DNA from 2 places in the Streptomyces sp. CA-179760 genome. Region 1 is predicted to be linked to the other one. Evidence: riboswitches for the same ligand, from Rfam matches in the RefSeq annotation. Region 1 holds a riboswitch; the other holds the start of a gene.

Region 1 (5,351 bases):
CGTGCACACGATGGCCGTGAGCCTGCGGTCCCCGACGGCCCGGGCGATGGCGTCGGCGTCGTGGGCGGCGTCGATGACGATCGCCTCGTGGTCGTCGCCGACGATCCACACGTTGTTGTCGACGTCCCAGGTGCCGCCGTCGAGGCTGAACTGCCCGGAGGTGACGAGGTGTTCGACGCGCGTGGTCATCAGAGCACCACCACCGAGCGCAGCACGTCGCCGTGGTGCATCCGCTCGAACGCCTTCTCCACCTCGTCCAGCTGGATGGTCTCGGTGACGAACGCCCCGAGGTCCAGGCGCCCTTGCAGGTGCAGGTCGATCAGCATGGGGAAGTCGCGGGAGGGCAGGCAGTCGCCGTACCAGCTCGACTTGAGGGCTCCGCCGCGGCCGAAGACGTCGAGCAGCGGCAGTTCGAGCTTCATCTCCGGGGTGGGCACGCCGACGAGGACGACCGTGCCGGCGAGGTCGCGGGCGTAGAAGGCCTGCTGGTACGTCTCCGGGCGGCCGACCGCCTCGATGACGACATCGGCGCCGAATCCGCCGGTCAGCTCGCGGATGGCCTCGACCGGGTCGGTCTCGCGAGAGTTGACGGTGTGGGTGGCGCCCATCGCCTTGGCGGTCTCGAGCTTGCGGTCGTCGATGTCGACGGCGATGATCCGCGCCGCTCCGGCAAGCTGCGACCCGGCGACGGCCGCGTCACCGACGCCGCCGCAGCCGATGACGGCGACCGTGTCGCCCCGGCCCACGTTGCCGGTGTTGATCGCGGCACCGATGCCCGCCATGACGCCGCAGCCGAGCAGCCCGGCCACCTGCGGGGCGACCTCCGGGGCGACCTTGGTGCACTGCCCGGCCGCGACCAGCGTCTTCTCGGCGAAGGCGCCGATACCGAGGGCCGGGGAGAGCTCCTGGCCGGTCGAGGCGAGGGTCATCTTCTGCCCGGCGTTGTGGGTGTCGAAGCAGTACCAGGGCCGCCCGCGCAGACAGGCCCGGCACTTCCCGCACACCGCACGCCAGTTGAGGATCACGAAGTCGCCGGGCTGGACGTCGGTGACGCCGTCGCCGACCGCCTCGACCACGCCCGCGGCCTCATGGCCGAGCAGGAAGGGGAAGTCGTCGCTGATGCCGCCCTGCTTGTAATGCAGGTCGGTGTGGCACACCCCGCAGGCCTGGACGGCCACGACCGCCTCTCCGGGGCCGGGGTCGGGCACGACGATCGTCTCGATGCGCACCGGCTCGTCCTTGCCGGGTGCGATCACACCGCGTACTTCCTGCGCCATGGCGCTGACTCCTTCGTCGGCCGGGGTCGGTCTCTTCCGACCCTACGCGCGACTGATCGGTAAGGGGCGGGGATCGGCCACCTCAGACGCATGATCACGAGTTCTGCCCAGCGCGGAAAGGCGGGGCACTGTACGTGTTTCGCGCCGTAGCCTGAACGCTCCGCCCGACGCCGAAGGAGCGACGTGAGCCTCGCAGAGACCGACACCGCCGTGCCTCCCTGGCGGCTGCTCCTCGGATACGTTCGGCCGCATCGCTGGTCCCTGGCCGCCGGTGCCCTGCTCTCGCTGGTCACCGGGGCGACCGGACTCCTGCTTCCGCTGGTGGCCAAGGGCCTGATCGACGATCTGTCGCACGAGCGGGCCATCACCGGAGCGCTGCTGGCGATGTCGGCGCTGGTGATGACCAACGCGGTGGTGGGCGCGCTCGGTTCGTACGTGCTGCAGCGCACCGCCGAGTCGGTGGTCCTCGGCGCGCGGCGCGCCCTGTCGTCGTATCTGCTGCGGCTGCGGATCACTGCCGTGGACCGCAGCGAACCCGGGGACCTGATGGCCCGCATCACCTCCGACACCACGCTGCTGCGCCAGGTCACCACCAACTCGCTGGTCGGTCTGGGCACGGGCGGTCTCACCCTCGTCGCGACGATCGTGATGATGGGCCTGGTGGATGTCGTGCTGCTGGGCGTCACGCTGGCCGTGATCGCGGGGGCCGGGGTGATCCTCGGTGTGATCGTGCCGCGCATCAACAAGGCGAGCCGGCGGGCGCAGGACGCGGTGGGCGTCATGGGTGCCTCGCTGGAGCGGGTCCTCGGCGCCCTGCGCACCGTGAAGGCGTCCGGTGCCGAGCACCGGGAGGAGAGCACGCTGCACGAGGCGGCGCAGGAGTCGTGGCGGCAGAGCGTGCGCGCCGCCAAGTGGTCGGCGGCCGCGGGCAACACGGCGGGGCTTTCCATGCAGGTCGCCTTCATCACGGTGCTCGCGGTCGGCGGCGCGCGCGTCGCGACCGGCGCCGTCGACGTGGGCACGCTCGTCGCGTTCCTGCTGTACGTCTTCTATCTGATGTCGCCGATACAGCAGGTCGTCGGCGCCATCACGCAGTACCAGACGGGCGCCGCGGCCCTCACCCGCATGCAGGAGGCGCTGCGCCTGCCCGCCGAGCCCTCCGCCCGGTTCGCGCCGCTGCCCTCCCCCGGCGCCCAGCCCGCCGCCCTCGCCTTCGACGACGTCCGCTTCCGCTACGCCGACGACCTGCCGTACGTCCACCACGGCGTGACGTTCGCCGTGCCCGCGCAGGGCATGACGGCGTTCGTGGGCCCGTCCGGCGCCGGCAAGACCACCGTCTTCTCGCTGATCGAGCGGTTCTACGATCCCGGCTCCGGCACGATCACGCTGGACGGCCGGGACCTGGCCGACTGGGAGTTGCCCCAACTGCGCGCCTCGATCGGCTACGTGGAGCAGGACGCGCCGGTCCTGTCGGGCTCCCTGCGGGACAACCTGCTGCTGGGCAACCCGGAGGCGGACGAGGACGCGCTCAGGCGGGTGCTGAAGACGACCCGTCTCGACGGCCTGGTGTCCCGGCTGCCCGCTGGACTCGACACGCTCGTCGGCCACCGGGGCACCAAGCTGTCGGGCGGTGAGCGGCAGCGCGTCGCCATCGCCCGAGCCCTGCTGCGCCGCCCCCGGCTGCTGCTGCTCGACGAGGCCACCTCGCAGCTGGACGCGGTGAACGAGGCGGCGCTGCGCGACACCGTCGCGGACGTGGCCCGCACGACCACGGTCCTCGTCGTGGCGCACCGGCTGTCCACGGTGACGATGGCCGACCGGATCGTGGTGATGGACGCGGGCCGGGTCCGGGCCGTCGGCACCCACCGCGAACTCGTGACCTCCGACCCGCTCTACGCGGAGCTGGCGGCGACCCAGTTCCTGGCCGCGGCGGACTGAGTCACGGCGCGCGGACCCGCGTGAGGGCCAGTGTTGCGGCTGCGCTTGCCGAGCCCGTCGGGCGGGAGGACGCTCAGGAGAGAGGCTTCTCGCGGCCCGTTCCCCGTCGGGTCGCGGCCCCTCGAAGGAGGTCATCATGGGAACCGCGGCAGACTCCGCCTTCGACCGAGACACCCTGCGCCGGGGCGTGGAAGGACAGACCCCGGACATTCTGCTCTCCCTCTACGCCGACGACGCGGAGCTCCGCATCGTGGACCGCACGACCCAGCCCAGCCATCCCAAGGTCCTGCACGGCCGGGACGAGATCGGCCGGATGCTGGAGGACGTCTACAGCCGTGACATGACGCACAAGATGGAGCGGTGCGTCGTCCAGGGAGACGAGGCCGCCTACAGCGAGAGCTGCGAGTACGCGGACGGCGTGCGCGTCCTGTCCGAGTCCATGATCTCGCTGCGGGGCGGCAAGATCGCCGAACAGACCCTGATCCAGGCCTGGGACGAGTAGGAGAAGCAACACCGCTTAGGGTGGGGCCGGGCCGTGACTGGCGCTGAGGTGGAGCACCACCGGGGAGCGGCCCCGCGGAGTCGGATGCCGTGCGCCTGGGCGAAGCAGCATTCCAGCCCAGGAGTGGATCATGTCCCAGGCACGGCTCATCGACGGCACCTCGCTCGCCCGGCGGACAGTGGAACAGGCCGGCAAGCGCGCGGCCGATCTCACCGAGCGGACGGGCACTGCACCGTGTCTCGCCACAGTGCTCGTCGGCGAGGACCCCGCGTCCGTCACCTACGTCCGTATGAAGCAGAACCGTTGCCGCAAGGCCGGCATCACCTCGCGGCATGTGACGCTGCCCGCCGCCACGACCACCGGGGAGCTCGTCGGCACGCTCGAGGCGCTGTCCGCCGACCCCGGCGTGCACGGCATCCTCCTCCAGCACCCCGTCGGCGAGCACATCGACGAGCGGGCCGCGTTCGAGGCGATCGCGCCCGGGAAGGACGTCGACGGCGTCACCTTCGCCTCCTTCGCGACGATGAGCTTCGGCCTGCCGGGCTTCGTGTCCTGCACGCCCGGCGGGATCATGCGGCTGCTCGACAAGTACGGCATCGACCCGGCAGGCAAGCGGGCCGTGGTCGTGGGCCGCAGTGCGATCCTCGGCAAGCCGCTCGGCATGCTGCTGCTCGCCCGGGACGCGACGGTCACCTACTGCCACTCACGCACCCGGGACCTGTCCGCGGCCGTGCGCGAGGCGGACATCGTGGTGGCCGCGGTGGGACGGCCCCGGCTGATCCACGGCCAGGACATCAAGCGCGGAGCCGTCGTGATCGACGCCGGGTACAACGCCGGCAACGTCGGCGACGTCGACTTCGACTCCGCCGCGGAGCGGGCCTCGCTGATCACGCCGGTGCCGGGCGGGGTCGGCCCGATGACGATCGCCACGCTGCTGGAGCAGACGGTGGACGCCGCGGCCCGGCAGCTCGGTCTGCCCGGGGTGTGATCAGCGCATCCAGGCGCTGTACGACATGACGTCGCCCTTCTTGACGCCGTACTCCGGTTCGTCGGCGGTGAAGGTGCTCTCCAGGCCGAGGACGGCACCGGTGGCCGGGTCCGTGATCAGCATGTGGCGGACTCCGGAGCCGTCGTACACGTACGCCTGGCCCTGCCGGCCCAGCCGGTCGGTCACCCGGCCGACCGGCCGCAGGCCCTCGGCGTCGGCCAGGAGCCGGACGAGCGCCGCGGTCTCCCGGGCGCCGGGGGTCCAGTTGTCGAGCAGTACCTCGACGCCGTCCAGCAGTTGGGGCGTGGTCAACGGCCCGTCGTCGTACCGGGCCTCCGTCAGGTAGGCGCGCAGCCGTGCGGGGTCGCTCGGCGGAGGAGACTGGGGCGGTGCGTCACTCCAGCTCGGCGGGTAGGTCCGGTCGCTGATGACATGACCGTCGTCGACGAGGTGGGGCTCGCCGCCCGCGTCGGAGAGGACCGGGCGGCCCGGATGCCTCGGGTCGGTGGCCACGACGAGCTCGGTGTGACTGGCATCGGCCCGCCAGCGCACGATGCGTTCCTCGGGCAGGGTGATCGGGGGCTTGTCGTCCGACATGCCCAGGCTCCAGGACTGCACGTGCGTGCCCTTGCGCAGGCGGGGCGAG
Region 2 (5,351 bases), 3.0 Mb from region 1:
CAGGAACGCGGCCCCGCCCCCGAGCACCAGCGCGTACGCCGCCGGATTGGTGAAGAGCTCCCCGGGCGACAGCCCGTCGATGAGCCGGACCGCCACCTCCACCACCCCGAACCCGCAGCCGGCCCCCAGACCGAGCGTGAGCGCCCGCCCCCGCTCCGGCAGCCGCCCGCCCACCGCCCCGAGCAGCAGCACCCCGCCCGCCGCGCCGAGCATCGCCCACTTCAGCCAGGCCGGCCCCTCCTCGTCCCCCTCCGCCCCGGCCGCCAGTCCCAGCAGCGCGAGCCCGGCGCACACCACCCCTACCGCCGCCCACTCCACGCGGCTCAGCCGCACCTTGAGCAGCCGTGCCGCGACCACGGCCGTCACCGCGAGGCTCGCGGCCAGCGCCGCCCCCACGGCATAGATCGGCACCGACCGCAGCGCGATGATCTGGAGCAGGAATCCGAGCCCGTCCAGTGCGAGCCCCACCAGATACCGCCACTGCCGCAGCGCCCGCCACAGCAGTGCCACGTCCCCGACCGGGCCGGTCGCCGCGGCCGAGCGCGCGGCCATCGCCTGCAACACCGTCGCCGTACCGAAGCAGACGGCCGCACCAAGGGCGCACACCATTCCAAAGATCACAAAACGACAGTAGGGGAGGGGGTGCGGGCAGGGGGGCATGCACGCCCGCTCTCACCCCTCTCTAGGCTGACCGCTCGGCAGTACGCGGCGCGGTACACGAAGCGGTACCCGACGCCGTACACGACACGAGGAACACGGGGGAGAGACGAACATGGCCGAAACACGGCGGCGACTGCGCTCCAGCACGGTGGTGCTGGGCGGCATGGGTGTCCTCGCGGCGGCCCTGTCGGCATGCGGATCCGACCCGGACCGCCGCTGTGTGGACCGGGACAGCCACGACTACATCAACGGCTACAAGATCGTCGCCGACAAGAACTGCAACTCGTCCTCCTCGTCCGGCTCCTCCTACGGCAAGGGCAAGGGCGGCAAGAAGACCGGCAAGAGCGGGACCACGAACGCCGACTGGTACTACGACGCCGACGTCAGCGGCGGCTACGCCGACTACGGCACCTTCAGCCGCAGCGAGGCCGTGGACCGGGGCGGCTTCGGCTGCTCGGGCTCCGGCAGCGGCGGCGGCTGACCGGGCCCGCGCAGATGGAACGCCGCACCACGGAGCCCCGCCCCGGCTGGCAGCAGACCGTCGAGGAACAGGGTCTGATCTACCCCCTGACCCGCTACCCCGACGACTCCCTGCGCCCCTACTGGGACGAGAGCGCGTACTACGTCTTCACCCTGCCGGAGATCGAGGCCCTGGAGGAGGTCGTCGAGGAACTCCACCGCATGTGCCTCGCGGCGGCCGCCCACATCGTCGCCGAGGACCGTTTCGCGGACCTGGGCATCACCGACCCCCGCGTGGCCGAGGCGGTCACCGAGTCCTGGCGCCGCCGCGCCGAACTCCCCTCCCTCTACGGCCGTTTCGACCTCCGCTACGACGGCACCGGGCCGGCCAAGCTCCTGGAGTACAACGCCGACACCCCCACCTCACTGGTCGAGGCCGCGTCACCCCAGTGGTTCTGGATGGAGGAGCGCTTCCCCGGCGCCGACCAGTGGAATTCCCTCCATGAACGCCTCATCGACGCCTGGAAGAAGCAGGCCGCCCTCCTCCCGCCGGGCAGCCCCCTGTACTTCGCGTACTCCTCCGCCGACGAACTCGGCGAGGACATGATGACCGTCGCCTACCTCAAGGAGACGGCCGAGCAGGCGGGCCTGGAGACCGACTGGATCTCCATGGAGGAGATCGGCTGGGACCGCCTCTCCGGCCGCTTCGTCGACCAGCGCCTCCGCTTCATCCGCAGCGCCTTCAAGCTCTACCCCTGGGAGTGGCTCACCACCGACCGCTTCGCCGGCCACGTCCTGGACACCCTGGACAACGGCGGCGGCACGGGCTCCACCCTGTGGATCGAACCGGCCTGGAAGATGCTCCTCAGCAACAAGGCGCTGCTCGCCATCCTCTGGGAGCTCTACCCCGACCACCCGAACCTCCTCCCTGCCCACCTGGACGGCCCCCGCGATTTGCCCGCCCAGGGCTGGGTGGCCAAGCCCCTCCTCGGCCGAGAGGGCGCCGGCGTCACGATCCACGCCCCGGGCTCCACCCCCACCCTCCGCGACGAACCCTGCGTCTACCAGCAACTGGCCCCCCTGCCCGACTTCGACGGCAACAGGGTGGTCCTCGGCGCATGGGTGGTGGAGAACGAGTCGGCGGGCCTGGGTATCCGAGAGTCGTCGGGCCTGATCACGGACGAATACGCCCGCTTCCTGCCCCACGTGATCCTGTGAACGGGGTGTGGGGCTGTCGCCTTCAGGGGCGCGGGGAACTGCGCGATCAACCACGACGCACCCGCACCCGGCAACGACGAGCAACCCGGTAGGCTGACCGAGGGTCGTGACTGGCGCGCTGGGATGGACAAACCATCGGGGAGCGGCCCGAACGACAAGAGCCGTGCGCCTGGGCCGTACCGTGAACGCTGAACGCAACGTCCGGAGGTCCCCCATGCCCGAGCAGCTCTCCCCAGCTTCCACCGCCTACCGCGCCGCGCTGGACGTCATCCGCGCCGTGGAACCCCGCGTGGCGGACGCCATCGGCCAGGAGGTCGCCGACCAGCGCGAGATGCTCAAGCTGATCGCCTCCGAGAACTACGCCTCCCCGGCCACGCTCCTGACCATGGGCAACTGGTTCAGCGACAAGTACGCCGAGGGCACCGTCGGCCGCCGTTTCTACGCCGGCTGCCGCAACGTCGACACCGTCGAGTCGCTGGCCGCCGAGCACGCCAAGGAGCTCTTCGGCGCCCGCCACGCCTACGTCCAGCCGCACTCCGGCATCGACGCCAATCTCGTCGCCTTCTGGGCCGTCCTCGGCGCCCGCGTCGAGGTGCCCTTCCTGGAGAAGACCGGCGTCCGCCAGATCAACGACCTCACGGACGCCGACTGGTCCGAGCTGCGCCAGGCCTTCGGCAACCAGCGCATGATCGGCATGTCCCTGGACGCCGGCGGCCACCTCACCCACGGCTTCCGCCCGAACATCTCCGGCAAGATGTTCGACCAGCGCGCCTACGGCACGGATCCGGCCACGGGCCTCCTGGACTACGAGGCCGTGCGCGCCACCGCCCGCGAGTTCAAGCCGCTGATCATCGTCGCGGGCTACTCGGCCTACCCCCGCCTGGTGAACTTCCGGATCATGCGCGAGATCGCCGACGAGGTCGGCGCCACGCTGATGGTCGACATGGCGCACTTCGCCGGCCTGGTCGCGGGCAAGGTCCTGACCGGCGACTTCGACCCGGTCCCGCACGCCCAGATCGTGACGACGACCACCCACAAGTCGCTGCGCGGCCCCCGCGGCGGCATGGTGCTGTGCGACGACTCCCTGAAGGACCAGGTCGACCGCGGCTGCCCGATGGTCCTCGGCGGCCCGCTCCCGCACGTGATGGCCGCAAAGGCGGTCGCCCTCGCGGAGGCCCGCCAGGAGTCCTTCCGTGACTACGCCCAGCGCATCGTCGACAACTCCCGCGCCCTCGCCGAGGGCCTGATGCGGCGCGGCGCGACGCTGGTGACGGGCGGCACGGACAACCACCTCAACCTGATCGACGTCGCCTCCTCCTACGGCCTCACCGGCCGCCAGGCCGAGGCCGCCCTGCTCGACTCGGGCATCGTCACCAACCGCAACGCGATCCCCGCCGACCCGAACGGCGCCTGGTACACCTCCGGCATCCGCATCGGCACGCCCGCGCTCACCACGCGTGGCCTCGGCACGGCGGAGATGGACGAGGTCGCGGGCCTGATCGACCGCGTCCTCACCACCACCGAAGCGGGCACGACCAAGTCGGGCGCCCCCTCCAAGGCGCAGCACGTCCTGGACGCCAAGATCGCCGACGAGATCTCCCACAGGGCGACGGACCTGGTAGCGGGCTTCCCGCTGTACCCGGAGATCGACCTCGGCTGACGAACGCCGTCAGGGCAGCGTCCTCAGGGGCGCGGGGAACTGCGCGAACGAGCCCCACCGGCCCGCAGTTCCCCGCGAACCGAACGCCCCGAGCTCTCTGAGACAATAAGAAACATGGCCTCTGACCGTCCCCGTGTGCTCTCCGGTATCCAGCCCACCGCCGGCTCGTTCCACCTCGGCAACTACCTCGGCGCCGTCCGCCAGTGGGTAGCCCTCCAGGAGACCCACGACGCGTTCTATATGGTCGTCGACCTGCACGCGATCACCATCCCGCAGGATCCGAAGGACCTGCGCGCGAACACGCGCCTGGCCGCGGCCCAGCTCCTCGCGGCCGGTCTCGACCCGGACCGCTGCACGCTCTTCGTCCAGAGCCACGTCCCCGAGCACGCCCAGCTCGCCTGGATCATGAACTGCCTCACCGGCTTCGGCGAGGCCGGACGGATGACCCAGTTCAAGGACAAGTCCGCCAAGCAGGGTGCCGAGCGCGCGTCCGTCGGCCTGTTCACGTACCCGATCCTCCAGGTCGCGGACATCCTGCTCTACCAGGCCCACGAGGTCCCGGTCGGCGAGGACCAGCGCCAGCACATCGAGCTCACCCGCGACCTCGCCGAGCGCTTCAACGGCCGTTTCGGCCCGACCTTCACCGTCCCGAAGCCGTACATCCTCAAGGAGACGGCGAAGATCTACGACCTTCAGGACCCGTCGATCAAGATGAGCAAGTCGGCGTCCACGCCGAAGGGCCTCATCAACCTGCTCGACGAGCCGAAGGCCACCGCGAAGAAGGTCAAGAGCGCGGTCACGGACACCGACACCGTCATCCGCTACGACGCGGCTCAGAAGCCCGGCATCAGCAACCTCCTCGGCATCTACTCGACCCTCACCGGCGAGACCGTCGCGGAGCTGGAGCAGAAGTACGAGGGCAAGGGCTACGGCGCGCTCAAGACGGACCTCGCGGAGGTCATGGTCGATTTCGTGACGCCGTTCCGGGAGCGCACCCAGCAGTACCTGGACGACCCCGAGACGCTCGACTCGATCCTCGCCAAGGGCGCCGAGAAGGCACGCGCGGTCGCCGCGGAGACCCTTTCCCAGGCGTACGACAGGGTCGGTTTCCTGCCCGCCAAGCACTGAACCCGCCCCAGCGCACAGCCGTACCACCCGGCAGCGCTGTACATCACTCTGGTTGCGCCTGCCCGTAACCCGGTCGTGGCCGTACAGTCGATAACCGGGTGGTCGTATCAGCGACCCGCCAACTGAACGACAGGAGACGACGTGGGGACCGTAACGATCGGTGTCTCGATCGCGGTCCCGGAGCCTTACGGCAGCGAGCTCCAGCAGCTGCGCGCGGGCTTCGGCG

Evidence for each region. Region 1 has a riboswitch for ZMP and ZTP ahead of ACQEV8_RS40910 (bifunctional 5,10-methylenetetrahydrofolate dehydrogenase/5,10-methenyltetrahydrofolate cyclohydrolase). Riboswitches for the same ligand answer to the same signal wherever they lie in the genome.
Region 2: it holds a riboswitch for ZMP and ZTP, as region 1 does, so the genes downstream of both, ACQEV8_RS27525 (glycine hydroxymethyltransferase) here and ACQEV8_RS40910 (bifunctional 5,10-methylenetetrahydrofolate dehydrogenase/5,10-methenyltetrahydrofolate cyclohydrolase) in region 1, are expected to answer to the same signal.

What each region holds. Positions count from the first base shown of each region.
Region 1 covers NZ_JBNJLZ010000001.1:9,039,752-9,045,102, reverse strand. The annotation lists gene ACQEV8_RS40930 (MBL fold metallo-hydrolase) at 1-189, opposite strand, end outside; gene ACQEV8_RS40925 (S-(hydroxymethyl)mycothiol dehydrogenase) at 189-1,277, opposite strand; gene ACQEV8_RS40920 (ABC transporter ATP-binding protein) at 1,461-3,215, shown strand; gene ACQEV8_RS40915 (nuclear transport factor 2 family protein) at 3,352-3,717, shown strand; ZMP/ZTP riboswitch at 3,741-3,825, shown strand; gene ACQEV8_RS40910 (bifunctional 5,10-methylenetetrahydrofolate dehydrogenase/5,10-methenyltetrahydrofolate cyclohydrolase) at 3,848-4,705, shown strand; gene ACQEV8_RS40905 (CU044_5270 family protein) at 4,706-5,351, opposite strand, start outside.
Region 2 covers NZ_JBNJLZ010000001.1:6,027,973-6,033,323, forward strand. The annotation lists gene ACQEV8_RS27510 (DMT family transporter) at 1-609, opposite strand, end outside; gene ACQEV8_RS27515 (hypothetical protein) at 773-1,141, shown strand; gene ACQEV8_RS27520 (glutathionylspermidine synthase family protein) at 1,156-2,337, shown strand; ZMP/ZTP riboswitch at 2,434-2,519, shown strand; gene ACQEV8_RS27525 (glycine hydroxymethyltransferase) at 2,501-3,997, shown strand; gene trpS (tryptophan--tRNA ligase) at 4,112-5,125, shown strand; gene ACQEV8_RS27535 (2'-5' RNA ligase family protein) at 5,267-5,351, shown strand, end outside.